Regions from separate parts of the Massilia jejuensis genome, predicted to be linked through region 4. Evidence: predicted binding sites of a transcription regulator. Region 4 holds the regulator's gene; each other region holds the start of a gene.

Region 1 (4,366 bases), on a different contig from region 4:
CGGTCGCGCGCAGTTCCGTGTCCTGGTCGATCGTGAAGTTGTATGGCGCTTCATCGGCTTCCAGCCAGCCGGTCATCACGGCCACCGGCGAACGCTGCACGCGCAGCGATTCGAGCGGCATGCGGTCGACGCCCTTGAGCAGCAGCTTGACGACTTCGTCGGCCTTGGCCGGGCTGGCGGCGTCGACCACCAGCCAGCCGTTGACCGGGTCGATCCAGGTCCAGGTATTGCTGCGGATCGTGAATGCGCGCGGCAGCAGTTCCTCGGCCACGCGCTCCTTCAGTTCTTTCATCGCCTTCTTACCTGGAGGGAAACCTTGCTGCTCCTCCATCTCGGCAGCCTTGGCCTTGGCGACCTGGTTGATCACCGAGCTTGGCAGCAGCTTCTTTTCGGTGCCCAGCATCATCAGCATCTGCTTGTTGACGACGTGCACCAGAGCGCCGTTCGGACGCGGCGCATCCCAGCCCTGGCGCAGCAGTTCGTTGCTGTTCGCCGGCGTGAAGGCCTGGGGCGCGAGCGCCGCTTCCATCTGTTCGGGCGTGAAGGCCCACGGTGCGGGCAGGCGGTAAATCTGAAGATTCTTGAACCACATAGTTGCTTTCTGTTGTTTCAGTATTTCAGGGGAACGACATTCTACACGCTGAGCGCCGCCTATTTTCGGGTGGCAACAGCGCCTTTTTTAATGTGTTGCATGTTCGTCAAACAGGTTGAGCTGTTCGACGTGTTCGGTCTCGCCCAGGCGCACGCCCACGCCCAGCAGGCGCACGGGGCGGCTGGCGCGCAGCCAGCCGGTTTCCATCAGCCGGGCAAAGGTCGGCAGGTGTGGCGCATGGCCCACGCACTCGACGGTGGTCTGCTGGAAGTTCGAGAATTTAATCTTGACGAACAGCTTGTTGATGCATTTTTCGGCGCCGGCCCGCCCGATACGGCCCAGCAGGTGCTGGTAGAGCTCGGGCAGCAGCGCCAGGCAGGCGGGCAAGTCCGGCACGTCGTTCGTGTAGGTCTCTTCGGTACTGACCGACTTGCGCTCGCGCTCGGCGCGCACTTCGCGGTTGTCGATGCCGCGGCATAAGTCGTGCAGGCGCGCGCCGAAACTGCCGAAGTGGTGCTGCAATTGCTGCATCGTCCAGCCGCGCAAATCCAGGCAGGTTTGCGCGCCCAGCTGATTGAGCTTGGCCGCCGTGACCTTGCCGACGCCGTGCAGCTTCTTGACCGGCAACGCCGACACGAAGGCATCGACTTCTTCCGGACGCACGAGAAACAGGCCGTCGGGCTTGTTCCAGTCGCTGGCGATCTTGGCCACGAACTTGTTGGGTGCGACGCCGGCCGAGGCGGTGATGCCGACGGTCTCGAAGATGCGGCGGCGGATTTCCTGCGCGATCAGGGTGGCGCTGCCCTTGCAGTGCGCGGAAGTGGACACGTCCAGATAAGCTTCGTCGAGCGAAAGCGGTTCCACGAGGTCGGTGTAGTCGGCATAGATCTCCATGATCTGGCGCGAGGCGATGCGGTATTTTTCCATCGCCGGCGGGATGACCAGCAGTTCCGGACAGCGTTTCATCGCTTGCGCGGTGGCCATCGCCGAATGGATGCCGTAGCGGCGCGCCTCGTAGTTGCAGGTCGCCACCACGCCGCGCTGGTCGGGACGGCCGCCGACGGCGAGCGGACGCCCGCGCAGCGACGGGTCGTCGCGCATCTCGACCGACGCGTAGAAGCAGTCGCAATCGCAATGGATGATTTTACGTGCGGGGGGGTTCACTCTGGCGGCGGCCGGGGCCGACTACTGTCATTTCGTACAGTATCTCGTCAATTGGGGTTTGGTGCAAGGGCAAAAAAAAGACGCGCGGCAAGCCGCGCGTCCGATCGAGCCGACGACGGAAGCGTCGATTACCAGGTCAGTTTCAGCGTGTACTTGCCGTTGGTCGAACCGGTGCCGCCGCTGTAGTACTTGACGCGCACGTAGCGTGCGGCGGTGGAGGTGGTCGTGTTCGTCACGGTCGCGGTGTCGGTGACGCCGGCGCCGCCTTCGGCCGCGGCCAGCAGTGTACCTGCGCTGTTGTAGATGTACACGTCGTAGTCCGAGGTCGACAGGCCAGGCGTCATCGATGCCGACAGCGTCTTACCGGCCGGCAGTTGTACGACGAAATAGTCCGAGTCGGTTGAGGCGCTCATGGTGCCGTTGACGGTGGTGCCGGTGGTGCTGATCGCGTTCGCGGTCGAGATCGTGTTGTTCGACTCGGTTTCCGAGATCGTCGGACCGGCCGGCGCCGTGGTGGCCGCGGCCGCGGCCGCCGTCGCGTCGACGATACCGGTGCCGCAGCTCGTGCACGTGCCCGGGAAGGCGCGTGCCGTGCTCTTGAGCTTCGATTCGATCTCGTCCGGGGTCAATGCGCTGTTACGGGCCAACATCAGCGCGGCCACGCCGGCCACGTGCGGGGTCGCCATCGAGGTGCCCTGGTAGCCGGCATAGTTGTCCGCGGCCGGTGCCTGGGTACCGGCATTCAGGGTCGACAGGATGTAGCCGTTGGCATCGCCGCCGGGAGCGGCGACGTCGACCACGGCGCCGTAGTTCGAGTACGGTGCGCGGGCGCCATTGCGGTTGGTGGCGGCGACCGTCACGACGCCGGCGCAGTTGGCCGGATTCGAATTGCTGGCGTTGACGTTCTCGTTACCGGCCGCGACGATGACGACGGTGCCGCGCGAGCGTGCGCTGTTGATCGCGTTCTGGGTCGTGGTGCCGCAGGCGCCGCCGCCGCCGAGCGACATGTTGATCACTTGTGCACGAGCAGCGATGTTCGGAACGCCGGCAACGGCGCCGCCCGACGACCAGATGATCGCGTCGGCGATGTCGGAGGTATAGCCGCCGCACTTGCCGAGCACGCGCACCGGCACGATCTTGGCGCCGTAGGCAACGCCGGACACGCCCACGCCGTTGTTGGTGGCCGCGGCCACGGTGCCTGCCACGTGGGTGCCGTGCCAGCTCGAATTCGACGCCGGGTCGCCGGCGGCGCACTCGTTGGCGGCGGTCCAGTCACCCGGGTCGGAAGCGTCGCTGTCGCGGCCGCCGCCGTCGTTGGCGATGGCAGCGTCGGAAATGAAGTCGTAGCCGGCCAGGATCTGGCCGGAGAGGTCGGCATGGGCACGGATACCGGTATCGATGACGGCAACGCGCACGCCGACGCCGGTCGTCGTGTCCCAGGCAGCCGGCAGGCGCAGGCCGCCGGTGGCTTCGAAGTAATGCCATTGCTGGGCGTACATCGGGTCGGTCGGCGTGGCCTTCTTGGTCATGATACGGTCGGGCTCAGCGTATTCGATCGAGGCGTCGCGCGCCATCATCTCCCTGGCCAGCGCTTCGACATCCTTGACCGAGGCCTTGCGGTCGATCTTGAACACGTGCGCGCCGGTGGCGGTCGTGCGCAGCGCCTGCAGGCGCAGGCCGAACTCCTGGCCGGCACGGTCGGCGATCGCCTGGCGTGCGGCGGTCATCGCGGTGGCCACGCGTGCCTTGGCGGCGCCGACGCTGGCGTCCTTGTACTTGACGATCAGGCGGTCGGTATTGAGGATGAACTGCGAGGTCGCCGTCGCCTGTGCATCGGGAGCGATCCCGGCGGCATTGGCGCCCGCGAGCGAGCCGGTGGCGATGGAGACTGCGACTGCAACTTTCAACAAGCACGGGTGAATCGAATGCGTCGACTTCATGTTGAGCCCTTCGTGTGTAGTTTTTCCGTCAAGGCAGGTAGTGCCCTGGTTTATGGTTTTCGGCGATAACCGAAATGCCCTCGAACTGGCGGCTGAGAAAATGTACTGCGGAGTAATCATGCATGTCGGGAATTTCCTGCTGATTGATGCAATTTCGCAACGGTTTGAACGGTTGACTTAACAAAAACATCGTTTATTTGCACATGTTGACTGTGCGCCAAATAACATATGGCCCATTTTCATTATCATCGTCGCAACAATCCTTACTGTGCAATAAGACAAGACAACTTATTGTCAAATAGATATGCAAATAGCGTTCCTTGGCCTAGTGCGCCGGTCCCTGCCCGTCTTTTTTGTATCGATCTGTAATCCGTCAGCCTCGTGTAATCATTGGCAGGACGACTAACTCGGCTGGAAATAAGTCTGAATATGCGCGGGCAGAACCGCGGGCGGTGCAAGGTGGCGGGTGTCCCTTCCATTTTTTTAGAAAAACCCTTGCACATCCTTGGAGCCATACGCTATGATTCGGGCCTCTTCAGACGCGGTGACAAGCGTCGGATGAAACTGGAAACGGCAGGCCGGGCGCTTAGCTCAGTTGGTAGAGCGGATCCCTTACAAGGATTAGGTCGGGAGTTCGAGCCTCTCAGCGCCCACCAGATTCAGTTTGCAA
Region 2 (4,366 bases), on a different contig from region 4:
TGATGGTGATGCGCAGGCTCAGGTCGTGCACGGCGCTGCCCGCCGGGCGGTTGCCGGAGGCCAGTTCGATGTCGCGTGCCTTGATGTCGCGGATACGCGCGTCAAGATCCCACAGGCCATCGTCGCGCGCATAGGCTTCGACGGTAATGGCGCGCGTGTGCCGGAGCGAGCGCGAAGCGGGAGAGGACAGAGGCATAGAAAACGGGTGCCGCTGAAGCGGCGATCAATGGGGCAGCCGGTGTGCTGATGCACGTTACCGCAGCTTCTGCGGCAACAACCGCTCATGCGGCGCTGCTTAAACCGTGAAAGTTTAGCACACGCGGGAGGCGGTTGCACTGCAACATGGAGGGCGCCGGACCCGGCAGGAGGGAAAGATGGCCAGCTTGCCTTTATTCGTGCGCGACGCCGGGCACGGACGGCGCACCGGGGTCGTGACCGGCCTTTCCTGCCGCCTCATCCTCCGTCGACCTGCGGCAGGTAAGCGCGCATACAACGACAAGCGCCAGCGTGTAGCGCCATCCGGGTTGAGGAATATGCGGACGCATATCGCCGGATGGCGCTCCACGCTGGCGCCTGGGTCATCGGTATGGAGACTGCGTAGCGCTGCCGGCGAGGCGGGTTTAACCATCCTCGTCGTCCTCGGGTGCGCCCTTGAGTGCAGCGCGCACGGCGGCGCTGGAAAAGCCGCGCGCCATGAGGAAGCGCATTTGCTTGCTGCGCTCGGCCGCGTCCCGGGCGACGGTGCCGAACTTGCGCTGCCAGACTTCGACCGCGCGTGCATGCTCGCTATCGGCCAGGCCGGACTTCAGTTCGGCCAGTGCCTCGCCGCTGACGCCGTGGCTCTGCAGCTCGGCAACGACGCGGCTGTTGCCATAGCGGCCAGCCTTGCGATGGATCAGCGATTCGGCAAAGCGCTCCTGCGACAACCAGTTATTTTTTTCGAGGAAATCGAGGAGCGCGTCGATGTCGTCGCCCTCCTCGGCATGGCGCGCCAGCTTGCGTTTGAGCTCGAGCCGGCTGTGCTCCCGCATGGAGAGGAAGCGCAGGGCCCGGCCTTTCAAACTCAATACAGGTGCACGCATGGCGGTACAGTGCATCGGAGGAGACCTTGGCCGGTCTCCATCCGATTATTCCGAAACAGCCTTCAGCTTCGGCGCCTTGTCTTCCGCATCGCCGCCGACCGGTGGTGGCAGTTCGCGCACGCCGAGGGTTGCACGCACCTTGTTTTCGATTTCGCGCGCCAGTGCCGGGCGGTCTTTCAGGAACTGACGAGCGTTGTCCTTGCCCTGGCCGATGCGTTCGCCGTTATAGCTGTACCAGGAACCGGACTTCTCCACGATCTTGTTGTCGGCACCAAGATCGAGGATTTCGCCTTCGCGCGAGGTGCCTTCCCCATACAGAATGTCGAAGTGCGCTTCGCGGAACGGTGGCGCGATCTTGTTCTTGACGACCTTGACCTTGGTTTCGTTACCGATCACCTCGTCGCCCGACTTGATCGAACCGGTACGGCGGATGTCCAGGCGCACGGAGGCGTAGAACTTCAGTGCGTTACCGCCGGTCGTCGTTTCAGGGCTGCCGAACATCACGCCGATCTTCATGCGGATCTGGTTGATGAAGATGACGAGCGTGTTGGTGCGGTTGATCGAAGCGGTCAGCTTGCGCAATGCCTGCGACATCAGGCGTGCCTGCAGGCCTGGCAGCGAATCGCCCATGTCGCCTTCGATCTCGGCGCGCGGCGTGAGGGCCGCCACGGAGTCGATGACCACGAGATCGACCGAACCCGAGCGCACGAGCGCGTCCGTGATTTCGAGCGCCTGCTCGCCGGTGTCCGGCTGGGAGATCAGCAGCTCGTCGAGCTTGATGCCCAGCTTTTGCGCATACCCGACGTCGAGCGCATGCTCGGCGTCGATAAAGGCGCAGGTACCGCCGATCTTTTGCATTTGCGCGATGGTCTGCAGCGTCAGCGTGGTCTTGCCCGACGATTCCGGACCGTAGATTTCCACGATGCGGCCGCGCGGCAAGCCACCGACGCCCAGTGCGATATCCAGGCCCAGCGAGCCGGTGGAGACGGTCTGCACTTCCTCGACGGGCGTGTTCGCATCCATGCGCATGACCGAACCCTTGCCGAACTGCTTTTCGATTTGCGCGAGGGCGGCGGCAAGAGCCTTGCCTTTTTCAGCAGCGTTGTGTACTACTTTTTTGTCGTCCATAATTTTCTCTCAGTCTTGGAGGTACCAAGGTGTGGGCACCCTCACGCTTTTCAATATCCACTACTGTATAAAAATCCAGTGGTTTTGGCAAGCGCAAATTTGCCTGACTGTTGAAGAAGGCTCGCATTGTTGCGCCAAATCAAACACAATGGGGGCGGCCAGAAAGTCTAATTGATAACAGGGTGATCTTATGCGAATTCTGCTTGCTGAAGATGATAGCGTACTCGCGGACGGACTGACGCGTTCCCTGCGCCAGTCCGGCTACGCGATCGACGACGTGCGCAACGGACAGGATGCCGACACGGCCCTGTCCACCCAGGAGTTCGACCTCCTGATCCTCGACCTGGGCTTGCCGAAGATGTCCGGGCTGGAAGTGCTGCGCCGCCTGCGCGCGCGCGCCTCCCTGCTGCCGGTGCTCATCCTCACCGCGGCCGACTCCGTGGAGCAGCGCGTCGAGGGGCTCGACCTCGGGGCGGACGACTACATGGCCAAGCCCTTCGCCCTGTCCGAGCTGGAGGCGCGCGTGCGTGCCCTGACCCGGCGCGGCGCCGGCGGCGGCCCGACCGTCATCCGCCATGGCCCGCTGGTCTACGACCAGGTCGGGCGCAGCGCCTACATCAACGACCAGATGCTCGATTTGTCGGCGCGCGAGCTGGGCTTGCTGGAAATCTTGCTGGCGCGCACCGGGCGACTGGTGTCGAAGGAACAGCTGGTCGATCATCTGTGCGAATGGGGAGAAGAAGTTTCGAACAACGCCATCGAGGTCTACGTGCACCGGCTGCGCAAGAAGATCGAGCTCGGCGGCGTGCGTATCGCTACCGTGCGCGGCCTGGGCTATTGCCTGGAAAAGTATTCCGACGCCGCGCGCGCCGGCGCCGAGCAAGCCGTCGACCAGAAGTGAACGAACGCGATGCGGGCCTGATCGAGCCCGATACCGGGCTGCCCGAGCCGCTCTACGTCCCGCCCAACCCCGAGCCCGAAGAAAACATCCAGCATTCGCTGTTCGGCGAGATCCTCGACTGGATGCTCGCCCCGCTGCTGCTGCTGTGGCCGATGAGCATCGCGATCACCTATCTGGTCGCGAAATCGATCGCCAACCAGCCTTTCGATCATGCGCTCGAAGACCGGGTCACGGTCCTGGCCCAGCAGATGCGCGAAGTGGACGGCGTCATCGATTTCCGCCTGCCCCGCAGCGCGCGCGACATCCTGCGCGCCGACGACATCGACAGCGTGTATTTCCAGGTGGTCGACGCCGCCGGACGCCACGTCGACGGCGACCGCGAACTGCCGCGCCCGCGCGAGGACGACGGGGACAAGGATGGGGCCGTGCACTTCCGCAATGCCGTCCTGCACGGCACCCCCTTGCGCGTGGCTTACCTGTACATCAACCTCGACCCGCTATCGCCGCCCGACAGCAGCTCGCCCGCCTTCGCGCGCAAGGCGCTGGTGCAGGTGGCCGAAACGCTCGAGAAGCGGGCGCTGCTCGCCAACGAGATCATCAAGGGCGTGATCCTGCCCCAGTTCATCATCCTGCCGATCATCCTGGCGCTGGTCTGGTTCGCCCTCTCGCGCGGCCTGTCGCCGCTGGCCGAACTCCAGGAACGCATTCGCGCCCGTCCCTCCGACGACCTCTCCCCCATCGATTCGCGCCAGGTGCCCGAGGAAATCTCGCCCCTGGTCGGCTCGCTCAACGACATGCTCGGCCGCCTGGCCCAGACCATCGACATGCAAAAGCGCTTCATCGCCGACGCCGCGCACCAGATGAAGACGCCGCTGGCCGGCATGCGCATGCAGTCCGAACTGGCCCTGCGCCAGGTCGACCCGGACGAAATCCATCGTTCGCTCGAACAATTGGCAAAAAGTTCGGAATCGGCGACGCGCCTGGTGAACCAGCTGCTGGCCCTGGCGCGCGCGGAAAACCAGCCGCATGCGGGCTTGGCCTTCGAGGAAGTCGACCTGGCCGCCGTGGCCCGTGGCGTGGTGCAGGACTGGGTGCAAGCCTCGTTTGCCCAGCGCATCGACCTCGGCTACGAGGCCCAGGACGAGGACGTGAAGATCGCCGCCGACCCCCTGATGCTGCGCGAACTGCTGTCGAACCTGGTCGACAATGCGCTGCGCTACACCCCGGCCGGCGGCAGCGTCACGGTGCGCGTACG
Region 3 (4,366 bases), on a different contig from region 4:
GCTAAACCGTTGGTACCTCCAGAACGTCGGGCACATGCCGGACAAGGAGCCGGACGGGCCTCGTCCGATCATTGAGCTCATCAATGACGTCGCCTGCCATCTTATGCTGCGCTTCTACGAGGCGGATCAAGATGCGGTGCGCGCAGGGCAGCCGCAGCCGGCGGGCTAATTACATGAAGAACATTAAACTCGCTTTTACGTTGGCCCTGGCCTTGGGCACGGTGCACGCGCAGTCACAGCAGTACCGCGTGGTCGGGGTAAGTGACGGCGACACGATCCGCGTCTCGAGCGGCGATCGCCAACAGATCAAGTGCCGCATGTTTGGAATTGACGCCCCGGAATCGAGCCAAGATTATGGCCAACGGTCGAAAGCCGCACTGTCCGACGCGATCTTCCAGAAAATGGTGAGCGTGGACATTCTCGACCAGGATCAACATGGTCGGTCAGTCTGCCGCATTTTCCTGAACGGCGTCGACATCAATAAGCTGCAGCTGCAGCGAGGCATGGCATGGCACTACAAACGCTATTCGCATGATGCTGCGTACAGCCAGGCCGAAAGCGCCGCGCGACAGCAGCGCCTGGGGCTGTGGTCGGATTCCAACCCGACGCCACCCTGGTCGTTCCGACGCAATGAGAAAGCAGTAAATTACCGCTGAGCGCCGCCGCCTGGCCCTACTATTGCGAGACTTGGTCTGCACTTCGTATGATGAAGTCTCCACCACTCTAAGGCTTCACATGTACGACCTGCTTCCCCATATCTTATTCGCTGGCGCCGCCATCTCCATGTTTTTCGTCGGCGCCACCCTGCGCCACCGCCTGATGAGCCACCGCATGATCGGCCGGCGGCCGATTCTCAGCAGTCTGTCTTTCGGGCGCATGTGGAGCTTTATCTGGTCGGCAACCGCCTTGCTTGTGACGAGTTTCGTGATGGCCGGAAGCCAAAACTCGGGCGGCCCATGGGCCGCAGCAACGGCTGTCCTTTTCGCCATCGTCTTCGCCCTGATCTGGCTCATTTCCCAGCGCTGCGTCTCGTTCCTCACCCAGAACTTCACGTTCGTCTTCCGATGGGAGCGCGCGGGCGAGGTTAGCCTGCATGTGAACGTGCGCGGCCCGGTGATGTTTTCGCACCTGTTTACTGGCAAGCGGCGGCGAGCGCGCCTTGTTCGCCAAGGGATGCAGGAGATTCGTCGCGCGCTAGAGTTGTCCCGGCAGCTGCCGACGCAGGTCTCCACCTTGACCCTGGCCAGCCCGTGGTTCGGTCACGGCCGCCATGGTGCGACGCTGGAGCAGCTGGGCGAAGTGCTCCGTACGACGTTCCCCGCCGTCGAGATTGAACTAGTCTCGATCACGAAAACCCGACTCGACGGGATGCTGCTGTTGATCACACCAATGGGGCGGGAATGGCATCGTGTCGCGCAGGGCCGAGGTATCGAAGTCGCCGGCTACCGGACCGCGCGCACCGCGGGTGCGTGATTAGAAGGAATGCAGCGCTGAAGGCGTTGCTCCTCGGTCTCGCCTGCCTACTCGCCAGCACGTGCGGCAGCGACTTGATCGGCGATCGGACGATAGGGAAGGTAGGGCTTGTGGTCATCGGTGTTGAGTGCAGAGGTTATTCCGGGAACGCCATGTCTTCCGTCGCCTCGTCGCAAAAGACGAAGCCACCACCGGCAGCCAAGACGGCCATCTGGCCCGGCCGAAGGCCCATCTTGTAGCTCGACCACCGCACGGTACCGCTGCGAAGCATGGACGTCATTCGGATCACGCGTTTGGCATACTTGAGTGACGACTTCAGCACAATGAATTCCTCTCGATCATAGGGTGAGGGGGCGCGGCAGGATTGGCAGCACACAGAGTTTCCACGTGACAACGGGCATCGTCAAGCGCCAGCCGAGCAACCACGCCAGCGTGACCGGCGGACTCACGGAAGCTCCGCATAGCTTTCCCAGGCGCGCGGTGCCTCGATAACTGGTGCTGGCGCTGGCACGCGGCCGGGCGTAGTAGGGCGCTTGATGATCCCAGGTAAGGTGAGCGGCAAAAACAGGGGTGCCTCACGCGCTGGGCCGCGCCTTTTTACGAACCCGATATTGATGCCATCGGCTGCAGGCTGAAGCGAGAGGCGCAGCGGCGCGGGCGAAGAGTCCTGGGCTGACTGCAGGGGACGGAGCAAGAAGAAAAGCGTCTCGCTACTTTGCGCCGCGAGATGGAGACGCCTGAGGCTGTCATTTCGGCAATGTGCCGCCCAAAATAGAACACACCCCGCGGAGCCGGATTTCAAGATTTGCTCCGTAGCCCAGAGGGCATCGGCGGTCTTGGTCGGGCACACCCAGGTGAGCTGTGATGGCGCGACCCCGAGGGCTGCAAAAGCGATGGCCTGGGGCGGGTGGGGCGGCTGCACTAGCATGATCCCGCGTGAGGCTACAGCGACCAGCGCCGGGCCTAAAAGTCGGATCTCGCCGAGACCCGGCTGGCTGACGAGCAGCTCCGTCAACTCTCCTACCGGCCAGCCGCCGCCCGGCAGTTGGCTGGCCAACACGGGATGTCCGCTGTCGATGCAGCGCGAGCTGCCGCGGGCCAGCTGGGAGGCGCGCCAAAGTGAGGGATGGAGCTCTTCAAGCGCCGGTTTGTTGTCGTGTGGCATGGGGCCGATAGTGTACTGTATATATGTACAGTATCCTATCGTAGCCAACGTAGCAAGGGTGCTTCGGTTGTGCTTCTGCCACGGTTTGTGGGCGCTAGGCGCTGTTGAGGCTGCCTGGCCGTGGTACCGCAGCCGGGCCGGACGCTTAGGACGATCCGAAGTGTCGGTGCACCAAGTAGTCGATCGAGCAGGCGACGTCGATGCCGTACTTGGTCGCGACGTCGGCGGCCGCCTCCAAGTACGCCCGGAAGTCCGCAATATCCTCTTTGGAATAGCCGCGCAGGCGCGAGAACGTCTCCCAGTCTTCGCTCTGGTCAGCGGCGCGCTCGGCCGGCGTCCACTCCTTCGGGTCGCTGACCTTCTCGGCGCGCGTGGTGCGATCGCACAGCTGGGCGAATCGAACGACCAGCGGGTCGGCGCGGTGCTCGGGCGTTAGCGCCAGCTCGTCGATGTCGAGCTCGGGCATGTCGCCCCCGGCGCGCGGCGCGGCCAGGCCAGGTGCGTGCCCAGTGCTCACTTGTCCAGCCAGTCCGGCTGCGCTGGCGCTGCGCCTTCGCCGTCGACGTAATCCTGGCAGTCGCGCCAGGCCTGATCCCTGCTGCGGCGTGGAGGTTGCTGGGTGTCCTTTTGGCTCGCTCCGGACTGGGAATTGCCCCAGGCGTACCGTTCATCGCCCTGGCCGGCAACAGCCTCCACGTGATAGCCAGCGGCGCGCAGCGCGTCGATTTCCTTGGGGTCGAGCTTGCTTGTCATCGTCGTTGCCTAAGCCGGGGTGGCCGTGCCCGGCGCCTGGTCGTACCTGCACTGGGCCAGCAGATCGTCGACGTCCACGCCGGGGTAGGCTGCCTGCAGACGCTCTCGGAGGTCAGCCGGTTGCGGCCGCACTTCGGGATTGTGCATGTTGCTGTCGCATTTCTGGCAAGCCGCCAGCATCTGGCCAGGCCCGCCAGAGGTATCACGGCCGGTCGAGAAGTGGCGATAGCGGTGATACAGCGGGTTGTTCATGACGATGACTTCGGCATTGCCGCATTGGCAGAACAGGCCGGAGATGCCGGAATAAATAAAAATGACGTTCTTACTCATGTGGTGGTCTTGTTTTTGGGGGTTAGGGGGAGCCCAGCGGCACTACGGGCATGCGGTTCAGGATCAGCAGCAGATCCTCGCGCGCCAGCACCAGCTCGCAGAGCTTGCGCACCTTGCCGTCGATGTCGGCCGTCATGACGTCGACGGTCATCAGCGCGTGCGTGCCGGCGCCGTTCGGGTTCTCCAAGGCAGCCTCGGGGAACTGCAGCCAGCGGCCGGACACCTGGCAGTCGGCGCGACCTTCCATGACCTTTGCCAGGTGCACGCACTCCCAGCGGTCGGGGTACTTTGGTGTGTCGGTCATGGGTCGAGCCTTCCGATCGGTGAAATTCTGGGCGAGGACGGCGCATGCCGCGAGTAAGAAATCTCACTGGGCCGAGTAAGATATTTTACTCGCGCAGCGCGTGCGCACTGCTATCCGGTCGGCGTGTCGGGTTCAAGCGTGTCCTCGTCGGGAACCCATTCCTGCGGCGGCTCGAACACGTCACGCACGGCCGATACCACCGCGGCGGCCAGGCTCGCGTCGGCGAGAGGCGGGAAGGCCTTTACGAGTTTGTTGGATACTCGCCAGCCGCTTTCGCGCACCGATCGGATGATCTGGTCGATGTCGGAATTGGGGCCTTCCAGGTGGTTCTTGACGGCCTC
Region 4 (4,366 bases):
TCGACGGCATCTATGTGACGGGCGACGTGACCCCGGCCTACCTCGACCAGCTGGAGTCGGCGCGCCATAATGGCGGCAAGCCCAAGCTCGAAGACGAGGTAAGGACCCAGCTGAACCTGAACCCTCCCGTCGCCGCCGAATGAGCCGCCGCGCATCATGTGCCGCGCATAATCCGCCGAACCAGCCCGCCGCCACCATGAGCGAACAAAAACACTACGGTTTCACCACCACCATCCTGCACAACGATCGCCGCAAGGCGATCGAGCAGGGCTCGCTGCACAAGCCTGTCCACACCTCGGTCGCCTTCGGCTACGACGACGCGCGCCAGCTGGCCTCGGTGTTCCAGGGCAAGGAGCCGGGCTTCCGCTACGGCCGCCAGGGCAATCCGACGGTGGCCGCGCTGGAAGACAAGATCACGAAGATGGAAGACGGCGTCGCCAGCCTGTGCTTCGGTACCGGCATGGCCGCCATCGGCGCGCTGTTCCAGGCGCTGCTGCGCGAGGGCGACCATGTCGTGTCGTCGAGTTTCCTCTTCGGGAACACCAACAGCCTGTGGCAAACGGTGGCGGGGCAGGGCGTCGACGTCGACTTCGTCGATGCCACCGATGCCGCCAACGTGGCGGCCGCCCTGCGCCCGAACACGCGCCTCGTCTTTGTCGAGACGATCGCCAATCCGCGCACCCAGGTCGCCGACCTGGCGCGCATCGGACAGCTGTGCCGCGAGCGCGGCATCCTGTACGTGGTCGACAACACGATGACCACGCCCTACCTGTTCCGTCCGAAGGCGGTCGGCGCCGGCCTGGTCGTCAATTCGCTGACCAAGTCGATCGCCGGCCACGGCATCGCCCTCGGCGGCGCGCTGACCGATACGGGCCTGTTCGACTGGAGCGCCTACCCTCACATCGCCGACAACTTCCGCAAGCAGCCGGCCGCCGCCCAGGGCATGGCCCAGTTGCGCGCCAAGGCGCTGCGCGACTTCGGTGCCTCCCTCGGGCCGGAAGCGGCGCATCACATCGCGGTCGGCGCCGAGACGCTGGCATTGCGCATGGAGCGCACCAGCGCGAATGCGCTGGCACTGGCGCGGATGCTCGAGGCCGACGAACGCGTCTGCGCGGTGCACTATCCGGGCCTGGCCTCGCATCCGCAGCACCGGTTGACCTGCGAACTGTTCCGCTCCGCCGGCTCGCTGCTGAGCTTCGAGCTGCGCGCGGACATCGACCCCTTCGATTACCTGAACCGCCTGCAACTGGCGATTCCTGCGAGTAACCTGGGCGACACGCGCACGCTGGTCATTCCGGTTGCCCATACGATTTTCTTCGAGATGGGCGCCGAGCGCCGCGCCAGCATGGGCATCGCCGAGTCGCTGATCCGGGTCTCGGTCGGCATCGAGGACAGCGACGACTTGCTGGAAGATTTCCGCGCCGCGCTGGGGGACTGACCGCCCCGGCAAGGCGGTTGAGGCAGCGGGGGCTTCGCGGTATGATGCCTATTTCCCCCGCCCCTGGCCCTTCCATGAAGCGTCTTCTTCTCGTCGCGAGCCTGCTGTCGGCGAGCGCAGCCCACGCCGATCCGCTGTCCGCCGCACATGCGCTGTTCGCGAAAAAATCCTATCCCGAAGCGCTCCAGCTATACACCAAGCTCGGCAATGCCGGCAATGTCGAGGCGCAGCAGCGCCTGGGCGAGATGTACCTGTACGGCGAAGCCGGGGCCGTCGACGAAGCCCGGGCCGAGGCCTGGTTCCGCAAGGCGGCGGCCAAGGGCAATGCGGTCGCCGTCGCCTCGCTCGAACTGATCAAGCAGCGCAGCGCGCGCCGCGCCGAGATCCTGCACTGGGTCGAGCAATACCAGGGCGAAGACCTGAAAAGCGGCAAGTTCAACTGCGCGGTGCCGCGCATTCCCACCATCTCCAAGCAAGCCGCGGACATCGAACGCGTCTCGGCCAGCGTCACCGGCTGGCAGAACTGCTACAACGACTACGTGACGAACCTGAATGCCGCCTCGCCCCTGGTCAAGCGCATTCCCGCCGACATCGCCAAGCTGATGAACCAGGCCGAAACCACGCGCGCCGCCACGCGCCTGGCCCAGGTGCAGGAAAACCTGGCCGAGGAAGCGCGGGTGAGCTCGAAACTGGTGCTGGCCGACCTGGCGGCCTGGCGCAGCGCCACCGAAGCCTACGTGAAGGAGCACAATGCCATCGTCGGGAAGGCGCCCTCGGAAGAGCGCGCGCGCGACATCGAAGCGCGCAAATCCAATTACGCGCCGCCGCGCAACTGAGCGGGCCGGGACGTAAAAAAGGCCGCGAGCGCGGCCTTTTTTACGGCTGGGGATTTGTCGGAGCAGGAGCTGTCCGGTCAAGGAATGCGCCGTTGCCGACGCGCTCGACGAGGGAGCAGCGTGGCCCGGCCTTGCATGGCTGGCCATGCATGGTCAGCAACATGCCCCTTCCTGCCAAGACAGCGTCTCAGTGCCAGCTGCGCATCAGGCCCACGGCCAAGCCTTCGAGCGCGAACTCGTCGCCCGGTTCCACGCGGATGACGGTGAAGTCCGGGTTTTCCGGCAGCAGTTCGATGAGCTCTCCGGTCTTGCGGTAGCGCTTGACGGTCACGTCTTCGCCGATGCGGGCCACCACGATCTGGCCATTCTTGGCGCTGTCGACCTTCTTGACCGCAAGAAAATCGCCATCCATGATGCCGGCGTCGCGCATCGACCAGCCGCGTACCTTCAGCAGGAAATCGGGACGGGCGCCGAACATGGCCGGGTCGACGTTGTAGGTGGCCTCGACGTGTTCCTGGGCCAGGATCGGCGAGCCCGCGGCGACGCGGCCGACCAGCGGCAGCGACATGAGCAGCGCCGCCGGGATGCTGGGCGCCGGCGCCGGCAGGGAGGCGCCGATCAGGCGGATGCCGCGCGAGGTGCCGGAGACGATCTCGATCGCGCCCTTGCGCGCCAGCGCCTGCAGGTGCTCCTCGGCTGCATTGGCCGACTTGAAGCCCAGTTCCCTGGCGATTTCGGCGCGGGTCGGCGGGAAGCCGGTATTGTCGATCGCTTCCTTGATCAGGTTGAGGATCTGTTCTTGCCTTGCGGTGAGCTTGAGCATGGGTCTGGCATGGTTGATGATTCAGACTGTATTTTTGTACAGTATTTCGGCGAATGCAAGGAAAATCCACACTTTTTATCGATTTCTGGTTAGCAAGGTGTCGCGGCCGGGCGACGCCCGACGCCCGGCCTCCATGCATTGCGCCGGCTGCCGTAGCACGCTATAATTGCCGGCTTTCCCTTCCCACACTCGTCTTGACGCCGAGGTGGGCATTTGTTTAAACGTCCTCAAGGAGTGTTGCATGCGTCATTATGAAATCGTTTTTATCGTCCACCCGGACCAAAGCGAGCAAGTCCCGGCGATGATCGAGCGTTACAAGACCACGGTGACGAGCCGCGGCGGTAACATCCATCGCGTCGAAGACTGGGGCCGTCGCCAGATGGCTTACCAGATCCAGAAGCTGCCGAAGGCACACTACATCTGCCTGAACATCGAGTGCGACAACGAGACCCTGGTCGAGCTGGAAACCGCATTCAAGTTCAATGATGCCGTGCTGCGTCACCTGACCGTGAAGATGAAGAAAGCTGAAACGACCCCATCGCCAATGATGAAGTCGGTCCAGCGCGAAGACGCAGCCAAGAGCCACCGTGCGGAAGCCCCGGCCCAGGCCGCCGCTCCTGCTCCGGCCGCCGCTGCTGCCTGATTTTTTCTTGCCAGGAATCGTGAACGGGCAGTGAACCAGCTTCAAGTCGTCGCTACCATCGCTGAACGCGACGTACTGCGCTATACCCCCGCCGGGGTGCCGGTCGTGTCGGCAATCCTGATGCACAGTTCGCAACAGGTCGAGGCAGGGGTGGACCGGCTGGTCGAGTTCGAAATTGCCGCGTTTGCCGCGGGCGAGATTTCGGGCCGCTTCGCCAGTGCCGAGCTCGGCGCCGCGCACCAGTTCACGGGATTTTTGGCCAGGAAGAGTCGCAACAGTAAAGCCCTGGTGTTTCACATCATTGATTTTAGTGCCGCCGCTTAAATTGTTAGCGGCCACCTTTTAGATACAGGAGCCTCAAATGGCATTCGGTAAAAAGTTCGACAAAAACAAAGCCAAGCTTAAAGAGAAGCGCAAACAGCAAAACCCGCTGTTCAAGCGCAAGAAGTTCTGCCGCTTCACCGCCGCGAACGTGGAACAGGTCGATTACAAAGACGTCGACACCCTGAAGGACTTCGTCCAGGAAAACGGCAAGATCATGCCGGCACGTCTGACCGGCACCAAGGCGCACTACCAGCGCCAGGTCGACACCGCGATCAAGCGCGCACGCTACCTCGCGCTGCTGC

Evidence for each region. The regulator LexA, encoded in region 4, represses DNA repair genes until DNA is damaged. The targets are predictions, from matches to a motif close to ACTGTATNNNNATACAGT.
Region 1: a site for LexA is predicted at 1,780-1,797, ahead of dinB (DNA polymerase IV). Genes of this name have one in related genera too.
Region 2: a site for LexA is predicted at 2,273-2,290, ahead of recA (recombinase RecA). Genes of this name have one in related genera too.
Region 3: a site for LexA is predicted at 2,653-2,670, ahead of imuA (translesion DNA synthesis-associated protein ImuA). Genes of this name have one in related genera too.

The regions. Positions count from the first base shown of each region.
Region 1 is NZ_JBHSMS010000023.1:22,943-27,308, forward strand. It holds gene ACFPOU_RS05800 (recombination-associated protein RdgC) at 1-592, opposite strand, end outside; gene dinB (DNA polymerase IV) at 680-1,756, opposite strand; gene ACFPOU_RS05810 (S8 family serine peptidase) at 1,885-3,666, opposite strand; tRNA gene ACFPOU_RS05815 (tRNA-Val) at 4,277-4,352, shown strand.
Region 2 is NZ_JBHSMS010000004.1:57,989-62,354, reverse strand. It holds gene ACFPOU_RS01240 (DUF2889 domain-containing protein) at 1-196, opposite strand, end outside; gene recX (recombination regulator RecX) at 621-1,082, opposite strand; gene recA (recombinase RecA) at 1,128-2,210, opposite strand; gene ACFPOU_RS01225 (response regulator transcription factor) at 2,401-3,111, shown strand; gene ACFPOU_RS01220 (sensor histidine kinase) at 3,108-4,366, shown strand, end outside.
Region 3 is NZ_JBHSMS010000026.1:135,904-140,269, forward strand. It holds gene ACFPOU_RS08350 (hypothetical protein) at 1-169, shown strand, start outside; gene ACFPOU_RS08355 (thermonuclease family protein) at 174-656, shown strand; gene ACFPOU_RS08360 (hypothetical protein) at 736-1,473, shown strand; gene ACFPOU_RS08365 (hypothetical protein) at 1,610-1,753, opposite strand; gene imuA (translesion DNA synthesis-associated protein ImuA) at 1,919-2,638, opposite strand; gene ACFPOU_RS08375 (hypothetical protein) at 2,784-3,155, opposite strand; gene ACFPOU_RS08380 (hypothetical protein) at 3,152-3,391, opposite strand; gene ACFPOU_RS08385 (hypothetical protein) at 3,401-3,721, opposite strand; gene ACFPOU_RS08390 (hypothetical protein) at 3,744-4,025, opposite strand; gene ACFPOU_RS08395 (Fic family protein) at 4,136-4,366, opposite strand, start outside.
Region 4 is NZ_JBHSMS010000079.1:59,861-64,226, reverse strand. It holds gene purF (amidophosphoribosyltransferase) at 1-143, shown strand, start outside; gene ACFPOU_RS22010 (cystathionine gamma-synthase family protein) at 197-1,438, shown strand; gene ACFPOU_RS22005 (tetratricopeptide repeat protein) at 1,513-2,274, shown strand; gene lexA (transcriptional repressor LexA) at 2,462-3,097, opposite strand; gene rpsF (30S ribosomal protein S6) at 3,339-3,740, shown strand; gene priB (primosomal replication protein N) at 3,771-4,064, shown strand; gene rpsR (30S ribosomal protein S18) at 4,102-4,366, shown strand, end outside.